3 regions of the Microbispora sp. NPDC046933 genome follow, and region 1 is predicted to be linked to each of the others. Evidence: riboswitches for the same ligand, from Rfam matches in the RefSeq annotation. Region 1 holds a riboswitch; each other region holds the start of a gene.
The links. Region 1 has a riboswitch for cobalamin ahead of ABZ857_RS13540 (ribonucleoside-diphosphate reductase subunit alpha). Riboswitches for the same ligand answer to the same signal wherever they lie in the genome.

Region 2: another riboswitch for cobalamin. It lies ahead of ABZ857_RS11855 (ABC transporter substrate-binding protein); the one in region 1 lies ahead of ABZ857_RS13540 (ribonucleoside-diphosphate reductase subunit alpha).
Region 3: another riboswitch for cobalamin. It lies ahead of ABZ857_RS23190 (cobyric acid synthase); the one in region 1 lies ahead of ABZ857_RS13540 (ribonucleoside-diphosphate reductase subunit alpha).

What each region holds. Positions count from the first base shown of each region.
Region 1 is NZ_JBEYWW010000008.1:190,421-193,621, reverse strand. Features, by position in the region: gene ABZ857_RS13540 (ribonucleoside-diphosphate reductase subunit alpha) at 1-1,668, opposite strand, end outside; cobalamin riboswitch at 1,800-2,024, opposite strand; gene ABZ857_RS13535 (L-threonylcarbamoyladenylate synthase) at 2,308-3,201, opposite strand, start outside.
Region 2 is NZ_JBEYWW010000007.1:140,094-143,294, forward strand. Features, by position in the region: gene ABZ857_RS11845 (Gfo/Idh/MocA family oxidoreductase) at 1-168, shown strand, start outside; gene ABZ857_RS11850 (acyltransferase) at 131-1,405, opposite strand; cobalamin riboswitch at 1,822-1,957, shown strand; gene ABZ857_RS11855 (ABC transporter substrate-binding protein) at 2,035-2,985, shown strand; gene ABZ857_RS11860 (iron ABC transporter permease) at 3,099-3,201, shown strand, end outside.
Region 3 is NZ_JBEYWW010000017.1:115,950-119,150, forward strand. Features, by position in the region: gene ABZ857_RS23185 (serine/threonine-protein kinase) at 1-875, shown strand, start outside; cobalamin riboswitch at 938-1,061, shown strand; gene ABZ857_RS23190 (cobyric acid synthase) at 1,175-2,680, shown strand; gene cobN (cobaltochelatase subunit CobN) at 2,677-3,201, shown strand, end outside.

The sequences.
Region 1 (3,201 bases):
GATGCGGGTGGACAGTTCCTTCGCCTCGGGGGAGTCGAACGGCATCCGAAGCGCGAAGAAGACGTCCTGGAGGCCCATCACGCCGAGGCCGACCGGGCGCCAGCGGGGGTTGCTGGCCGCGGCCTGCGGGCTCGGGTAGTAGTTGATGTCGATGACGCGGTCGAGGAAGGTGACCGCGGTGCGCACGGTGGCGCGCAGCCGCTCCCAGTCCATCTCGCTTCCGGCAGGGTGCGTGGCGAGGTGCGCGGCGAGGTTGACCGAGCCGAGGTTGCACACGGCGGTCTCCGTGTCGCCGGACACCTCGATGATCTCCGTGCACAGGTTGGACAGGTGCACCACGTTGCCGGGCTCGGCGGTCTGGTTGCACAGCCGGTTGGACGCGTCTTTGAAGGCCATCCAGCCGTTGCCGGTCTGGGCCAGCGTGCGCATCATCCTGGCGTACAGGTCCCTGGCCTTGACCTGCCGGACGTACCGGCCGGCGGCCTCGGCGGCGCGGTAGGCGGCGTCGAAGTCCTCGCCCCACAGGTCGGGCAGCTCCGGGACCTCGTTCGGGTCGAACAGCGACCACATCGCGTCGGCCTCGACCCGGCGCATGAACTCGTCCGGGATCCAGTTGGCGAGGTTGAGGTTGTGGGTGCGGCGGGCGTCCTCGCCGGTGTTGTCGCGCAGTTCGAGGAACTCCTCGATGTCGGGGTGCCAGGTCTCCAGATAGACACAGGCCGCGCCCTTGCGGCGGCCACCCTGGTTGACGGCGGCCACCGACGCGTCGAGGGTGCGCAGCCACGGCACGATGCCGTTGGAGTGCCCGTTGGTGCCCCGGATGAGCGCCCCCCGCGAACGGACCCGCGACCAGGAGATGCCGATCCCTCCGGCGAACTTCGACAGCTGCGCCACCTGCGCGTACCGCTCGTAGATCGAGCCCAGTTCGTCGCGGGGAGAGTCGACCAGGTAGCAGGAGGACATCTGGGTGTGCCGGGTCCCCGAGTTGAACAGCGTCGGCGAGCTGGGGAGATAGGCCAGCGACGACATCAGCCGGTAGAACCCGATCGCCTCGGCCGGTGTGGTCGCCAGGCCGCACGCCACGCGCAGCAGCCAGTACTGCGGGGTCTCCAGCACCAGCCGGGTGGAAGGGTGGCGCAGCAGGTAACGGTCGTACACCGTGCGCAGGCCGAAGTATTCGAACCGGAGGTCGCCTCTCGGGTCGATCGCGTCGTCGAGCTTGCGGGCGTTCGCGGCGACGAAGCCGGCCGTGGCGTCGCCGATCAGCCCCTGCGCGTGCCCGAGCCGGATCGCCTGGCTGAAGGAGGCCACTCCCTGGCCGCGGACCTCCTTGTCGATGTACCCGGCCAGCAGCCTGGCGGCCAGGCGTGAGTACTGCGGCTCCTCGCCGATCATCTCCGCCGCGGTCTGGATCGACAGCCGATCCAGCTCGGCGGTGGTGGCCCCGTCGTACAGGCCGCTGATCGTCTTGGTCGCCACGCGGAGCGGATCGATGTCGGTGAGATCGTCCGCCCAGCGCTCCACCGCTCGGACGATCTTGTTGACGTCGACCGGCTCGCTCGCCCCGTTGCGCTTGCGTACGTGCATCTGCACCCGTCGCGGCATGGACACCTGCCGCTCGGCGTCCACCGACGACACCCCGTCCGGTGACACCCCTGTGACCGTCACAGCCTCTCCTCGCGAACTCGGTCCCAAGGCCCGAGGCACCGCGCAGGAGGCATCCCGGCGAGCACGCGAAAGCGGTCCGCCAGAGCCATCAGCCGTCCCGCGCGGCCTCCGACCGGCCGCGTACCCATTCATCCAGTACGCGGCGCGCTGGCAGGTCTTCGGACTCGTGGGCGGCGCGGCATGTCGCCGCGTTGCCTACTGGTTGTCGCTTCCCAGATCGCCGGTAGGCCGGATCCAGTGCGTGTGACAACGGTCGTTCCCACTCACCGCTGCGGGGCAGTCCCGGACTCGCACCGGGTTCCCTCTTGCCTCGGCCGTCCTGGATGGACGGCCGAACCAGCTGCAGCGACCACCATATATAGGGGGCGAGGAAAAGTCACACCCAACATGTCGCGTCACAGGGGTTACGCGCCCTTTGTGTGCCCGGCGAAAACAGCCGTTCCTCAGCGGGCGCGGGACAGGGCGCGAGGGCGCCGGTGCTCCGGCTCAGCTCGCGTGCGAAGGCGGTGAAGCTTCTCGGTCACCACCCGGTGGTCAGGGTGGAGAGCTCACCCGGGCGTTTCCGTTCGGCCGTCTTGTGCAAGCGGGGCCGGACGCGCATCAGGTGTCGGCAGGAACATCGACCGGCGCGGGCGCCGGTCACTCGGACGGCCGGGGCCCCGCGGCGCGGCGGAGCCGGTTGGCGATCGCCAGCCCCAGCCCCTCCTCCACCGGCAAGGACGCGACGATGAGGTCGCACCCCCGCTGGTCGAGCTCGCGCAGGAACCCGTACAGCCCGCGCGCGTAGGCGGCCATCGAACCGGGGACCGCCACCACGGCATGCGCCTTCACCTGAGCGTCGCCATAGGAAGGGGGAAGAAAGACACCCACCCGGTGCCCCAGCTCCTGCGCGAGCTCCGCTTCGACGACGACCTTCTCGGGCTCGACGAGGACGACCCGCGCACGCGGCGCGTAGTGTGACGGATGCTGGCCCGGCACCCGAATGCGGCTCGTCGAGTGGACCGCGAGCGTGCCCCCCAGCACCGCTTCGAGGTCCTCCCGCGTCACCCCGCCGGGCCGAAGGACGCTCGGGGTGTCGCCTGTGGCGTCGACGATGGTCGACTCGACGCCGACCTCGCAGGGGCCGCCGTCCAGCACGAAGTCGACGGCATCACCGAGCTCCGTACGGACGTGGTTCGCCGTCGTGGGGCTGACCGAGCCGAAGCGGTTGGCGGACGGGGCCGCGACACCTCCGCCGAAGGCCGACAGCAGCGCGAGCGCGACGGGGTGGTCGGGCACGCGCACGGCCACCGTCTCCAGGCCACCGGTCGCTTCGAGGGGCACCCGGCGACCGCGCCGCAGGACCAGCGTGAGTGGCCCAGGCCAGAAGCGTTCGGCCAACAGGCGCGCGGTCACGGGCACGTCCTCGACCCAGTCGCCCAGGTGCTCCGCGCCGCCGATATGGATGATCAGGGGATGGGAGGGCGGGCGCCCCTTGACCTGGAAGACGCGCGCGACGGCGGCGGGATCCTCGGCGTTGGCGCCCAGACCGTA
Region 2 (3,201 bases), on a different contig from region 1:
GGCAGCGCCACGCTGCTCGGCTCCGAACTCGGCGACGTCTTCCCCGAGGTGGTCAGGCAGTTCGCGGGCACGGTGCGCGACGGCGGCGGGCATCCGCTCGACGCCCGCCACGGCCTGCGCCTGCAGGAGGTCATCGACGACGTGGAGCGGCAGCTGCGGGCCGGCTGACCAGGGCCAGGCCCGCGACCAGGGCGGCCGACGCGATCAGCGGCGCCGGGCCGGGTGCGAAGCCGCTGATCGTGAGGGCGAGCAGCGCGCCGCCGACGAGCGGGGCGGCCGCCACCACGTGCCGGTGGGCGGCGGCGCCCGCGGGCTCCTCGAACCGGCCGAGCAGCGCGGTGAGCGCGACCAGGACCAGCGCCAGGGCGGCCAGCCACAGCGGGACGGCGCTCCACCAGGCCGCCGAGCCGGCGTGCGGGGTCGCCAGCCCGAAGCCGACGGTCGCCACACCGGCGACGGCGACGAGCGCGGTCATGTGCCACAGGTAGACGGTCATCATGCGCGGCGCGAGCGCGGTGAGCACCGCCTCGGCCCGGGGCCGGGCGGCCAGCGCGTTCAGGGCGGGGCGCAGCAGCATCGCCAGGCCGAGCTGGCCCGCGAACAGCGCGAGCAGGCAGGCGCTCGGCGGTGCCATGTTCGAGATCATCCCGGGCATCCCGATCATGCTCGCGGGGTAGGGCCCGGTGGCCACGAGGGCCGCCACCATTCCGAACCCGGCCACCGCGAGCCAGGCGGCGCGGCGCCCCCTCAGCCATTCCAGGCCGCCCTCGGCGTACCGGAACCCGACCTGGTGGACGGCCAGCCAGACGAACGCGACGTTGAGGTAGCCGGCGGCCTCCAGACCGGAGAACCGGACCACGTCCATCAGCACCGCGCCGCCCGCCAGCACCGGCAGGGCCACCCCGGCCCGCACCCGCAGCAGGTGCGGCGTGGCCACCACGGCCAGCAGGTAGACCGCCAGGAACCAGAGCAACTGGCCGACCGTCCGCGCGGCCACCTCCACCGGCTGCGCGGGCACTCCGAGGGCCACCAGGAGGTGGGGGAGCGGCAGCCAGACGACCGCGAGCGGCACCACCGGCCAGGCCAGGCGGCGCACCCGCCGCGCCGTCCATTCGCGGGCCGTGCCGCCCCGGCGGACGGCGGACTGGAAGCTGATCGCGTTGGCCGCGCCGCCGGCGAAGAAGACCAGCGGCATGACCTGCGAGATCCAGGTGACGTACGGAATCGCCGCCAGGGCGTTGCCCGTGGTCAGCCGCCCCTGGGCGTACGACAGGACCGGCATGGTCCAGTGCTGGACGACCACGAGGACCATCCCGAAGACGCGCAGGACGTCGATGAAGCGGTCCCGTGGCGCGGGCGAGGCCGGCGCCCTCTGGGGAGCGGGAGGAAGCATGGTCAGGGACACGGGGGCCGCCTTCGCTGTGTCGGCCGCCGGGGGGGTGGTGGACCCGCGGGCGGCGGGGGTGTCGGTGTCTCGGTGAGCTCGGTGTCTCGGCGAGCTCGGGGTCCCGGTGGGTCTCGGGGTCCGTGGGCTCGGGGTCCCGGTGGGTCTCGGGGTCCGTGGGTCTCGGGGTCCTGGTGGGTCTCGGAGTTTCGGTGGGTCTCGGAGTCTCGGATCCGGGAGCGGTTCAAGCGTCTCGCCTCGGCCCCGCCCGGCGCAGCGACGCGGTCCCTACTTCCGATCATGCGCGGTCCCCTACCGCCGGGGTGGGGCCTGCCCTACCATCCCCGCGTACGCCGAGGCAGGCGGCCCGGCCGACGCGCGTCGCACACACCGCGGTGCGGTGCGGTGCCGGGCGCGGACGGGCCGGGGGTGGACGCCGTGTGAGGGATTGGTACCGTTGCGTCCGACGCGCGCCGCGTAGCGAAGTCCGGTGAGAATCCGGCGCTGTCCCGCAACTGTGGTTCCCCGCCCCGGGGACGAGCCAGGTCGCCTGCGCTGTGCGCCGACGCCATCGACCCTCGTGGAAAAGGGTGATCCGTCGCTTCCAGCGGGTCCCTCGATTCCCGGCATTCCCCCTGATGGAGGACCTCGTGAGGCCCGTACGCACGGCCGTCGCGGGTGTGGTGCTGGGCGTGCTCGCTCTGGCCGGCTGCGGCCAGACCGACGGCGCCGCCACGTCCGCGACCCCCACATCCACCGCCTCGGACGGCGCCGGGCAGGGTGCGTTCCCCGTCACGGTCCAGGCGGGCAACGGCGCGGTGACCATCGCCAAGAGGCCCGAGCACATCGTGTCGCTGTCCCCGACGGCCACCGAGATCCTGTTCGCGATCGGCGCGGGCGGCCAGGTGGCGGCGGTGGACGACCAGTCGAACTACCCGCCGGAGGCGCCCAAGACGTCGCTGTCGGGGTTCAAACCCAACGTCGAGGCGATCGTCGCCGCGAAGCCCGACCTCGTCGTGCTCGCCAACGACCTGGAGGGCGTGGTCGCCGGGCTCGGCAAGGTCGGCGTGCCGGTGCTGCTGGAACCCGCCGCGACCAAGCTGGACGACACCTACGACCAGATCAGGGACCTCGGCGCCGCCACCGGCAACGCGGCCAAGGCCGAGGAGGTGGCGAGCGGCGTCAAGCAGAAGATCGACGCCCTCGCGGCGGCGGCGCCGAAGGGCAAGGACCTGACGTACTACCACGAGCTGGACACCACGCCCTACGCGGCGACGTCGAGCACGTTCATCGGGCAGGTCTACAGCCTGTTCGGGCTGAAGAACATCGCCGACGAGGCGCCCGACGCGGCGGGCGGCTACCCCAAGCTGTCGGCGGAGTTCGTGGCCAAGGCCGACCCCGACCTGATCTTCCTCGGCGACACCAAGTGCTGCGGCCAGAACGCCGCCGCGCTGGCCAAGCGACCGGGCTGGTCCGGCCTGTCCGCCGTGAAGAAGGGCCGCGTGGTGGAGCTGGACGACGACGTCGCCTCCCGCTGGGGGCCTCGGGTCGCCGACCTCGCCCAGGCCGTCAGCGACGCCGTGCAGAAGGCGGCGAGCTGAGCCGGTGGTGACACGGACACCCGTGGTGGCGCGGTGAGTGGTGGCGTGCTGAGTGGTGGCGTGCTGAGTGGTGGCGTGCTGAGTGGTGGCGCGGTGAGGCCGGTGGTGGCGTGATGACGCCGGTCCGGCCGCGCGGCCGGGCGCTGCTCGTCGCGTCCGCCGTGCTGGCGGCCAGTCTCGTCCTCGGCCTGATGGCGGGCGCGGCGGGCATCTCGC
Region 3 (3,201 bases), on a different contig from region 1:
TGATGGTGTTCGCCGCCACCGGCAGGCCGCCGTTCGGCGACGATACGCTGCCCGCCGTCCTGAACCGCGTGCTCACCAAGGAGCCCGACCTCGGCGACCTGGAGGAGCCGTTGCGCTCCATCGTGGCGCTGGCCCTGCGCAAGGACCCCGCGGAGCGCCCGGACATCGTCCACATCACGATGCGGCTGCTCGGCGCGGTTCCGGAGGGGACCGCCGGCGACATCCCGGGCGCGCTCACCGCCGCGCGGCGTTCCCCGTCCGCGGGACCGGATACCGTCCCCTCGCCGCGCGGCTCGGGCCGCCGCCGGGGCCTGCTCGCGGGGGCGGCGGTCACACTCGCGGTCGCGGCGACGGCGGGGGTGCTGCTGTCCACGCTGCCGTCCGAAGGCGTCGCCGACGATGACGCGAGGCGCACGACGGCCGTCGTCACGCCGGCCCCCTCGCCTACGCCCACGACCACGACGCCCACGACCACGACGCCTACTCCGATGCCCACTCCGACGCCCGCCGCGACGTCAGCAGGGCGCGAGCCCCTGCGCTTCGGCGCACGCTTCGCGGGCGTGTGGCGCGGCAGGGTGACCTTCGAGCCCGGCGGGCACGACACGCTCGTCCTGACCGTGCCCAAGGGAGGCGACACCGTCACCGAGCAGTTCGTCGACTACCGCTGCGTGGGCAGGTCCAGGCTCGAGGTGGTCAGCGGGACGACGGTGCGGCTGAAGCGGGTGTCCATGCGGGGCAACTGCGTGCGCAACGGCACGATCTACCTGACGGTCCACGACAACGGGGCGATGACGTTCGACTACAACGGGCACGGCGAGAACGCGGTGACGAAGAACGTGCCGTTCTACATGATCGCCACACTCAAACACACATAGCACCACACTTGCGGGACATACGGCACGAAGGTGTATGTTGACCACCGCAAGCGACGGACGCGGAGGAAGCCGGTGTGAATCCGGCGCGGTCCCGCCACTGTCACCGGGGAGCGACCCTCACCCACGCCACTGCCCAGCACGGGCGGGAAGGCCGGGGGAAGCGCCGATCCGGGAGCCAGGATACTCCGGCCGTCGGACCTTCTACCGGGGGCGCGGATACCCCCAGGGGGGACATGCCATGGCCCGGACAGGCCTGCGCGCACGCGCCTCACTGCCGGTTTCGCGCTCCACCGCCTGACGTGGCGACCAGTGGCGGCCTGCTCGTCGCGGGCACCACCTCCGATGCCGGGAAGAGCGTCCTGGTGGCCGGCCTGTGCCGGTGGCTGGCCCGCCGCGGCGTACGGGTCGCGCCGTTCAAGGCGCAGAACATGGCGCTCAACTCGATGGTCACCGCCGATGGCGGCGAGATCGGACGGGCCCAGGCGATGCAGGCGGCGGCCGCCCGGGTCGAGCCCGAGGCCGCGATGAACCCGGTGCTGATCAAGCCCGCCGGGGAGCGGCACTCGCACGTCGTCGTGCTCGGCCGCGCGCACGCCGACGTGGACGCCCTGTCCTACCGCGACCACAAGATGCGCCTGCTCGACGTCGCCCTCGACGCGCTCGACGGCCTGCGCCGCCGCTACGACGTGGTGATCTGCGAGGGCGCGGGCAGCCCCGCCGAGGTCAACCTCCGCGACCGCGACATCGCCAACATGGGCCTGGCCCGCGCGGCCGGCCTGCCGGCGCTCGTCGTCGGCGACATCGACAGGGGCGGCGTGCTCGCGCACTTCGCCGGCACCCTCGCCGTGCTCGACCGGCACGACCAGCGGCACATCGCCGGATTCGTGGTCAACAAGTTCCGCGGCGACCTCGCGCTGCTGCGGCCCGGGCTCGACTGGCTGGCGGAGGCGACCGGACGCCCGTGCCTCGGCGTGCTGCCGTGGCGGTCCGGGCTCTGGCTCGACGTGGAGGACTCCCTCGACCTCGACAGCCGTCCCGGCCTGCTCACCCCGCCGGTGGGGCGTGAGGTGCTGCGCGTGGCGCTGGTGCGGCTGCCCCGCATGTCCAACGTCACCGACGCCGACGCGCTGGCCGCCGAGCCGGGGGTGAGCGTGCGCCTGGCCACCACCCCCGCCGAGCTCGCCGACGCCGACCTCGTCGTGCTGCCCGGCACCCGCGCCACCGTCGGCGACCTCGCCTGGCTGCGCGAGCGCGGTCTGGACGCGGCGCTGCGCCGCCGCGCCGCCCAGGGCCTGCCGGTGCTCGGGATCTGCGGCGGCTTCCAGATGCTCGGCACGGTCGTCGACGACGACGTGGAGAGCAGGGCGGGCCGGGTGCCCGGCCTGGGGCTGCTGCCGGCCCGCACGGCGTACGCGCCGGACAAGGTGCTCGCGCTCGCGGAGGGCGAGTGGCGCGGCCAGGAGGTCACGGGCTACCAGATCCACCACGGCCGGGTCACGGCAGAGGGCGGCGAGCCGTTCCTCGACGGCTGCCGGGTGGGGCCGGTGTGGGGCACGACCTGGCACGGCCTGTTCGAGCGCGACGGGTTCCGCAGAGCCTTCCTCGCCGAGGTCGCCGCCGTCACCGGCCGCGACTGGCTGCCGGGGACCGGCACGTTCGCCGCGCACCGGGAGGCCCGCCTCGACGCGCTGGGCGACCTGGTCGAGGAGCACCTGGACACCGAGGCCGTGTGGCGGCTGATCGAACGCGGCGTGCCCACCGGCCTGCCCACTGCCGAGATCGCGTTGCGGGAGGCCCGCTCATGACGATGCTGCTGCTGTCCACCGCCGACACCGAGTTGCTCGCCGCGACCCGCAGCGGGGCGGGCTGGCGGGTCGCCAACCCCGCGCGTACGGCCCCCGAGGACGTGCCCGCCCTGGTGGACGGCGTGGACGCCGTCGTCGTCCGGCTGCTCGGCGGCAGGCGCTCGTGGCCCGAGGGACTCGACGCCGTGCTGGCCGCCGGGCGGCCCACCGTCGTGCTCGGCGGCGAGCAGGCCCCGGACGCCGCGCTGATGGCCCTGTCCACCGTGCCGTCCGGGGTCGCGGCGCAGGCACTCGCCTATCTGGCCGAGGGCGGCCCGGACAACCTGGCGGAGCTGCGCCGCTTCCTGTCCGACACGCTCCTGCTGACCGGCGAGGGGTTCGCACCGCCCCGGCGTACTCCGGAGTACGGCGTGCGGCCCGGCCGGGCCCGCCGGGAGGGCCGCCCGCTGGTCGGGGTGGTCTACTACCGGGCGCACGAGCTGTCGGGCAACACGGCGTTCGTCGACACGCTGTGCGACGCG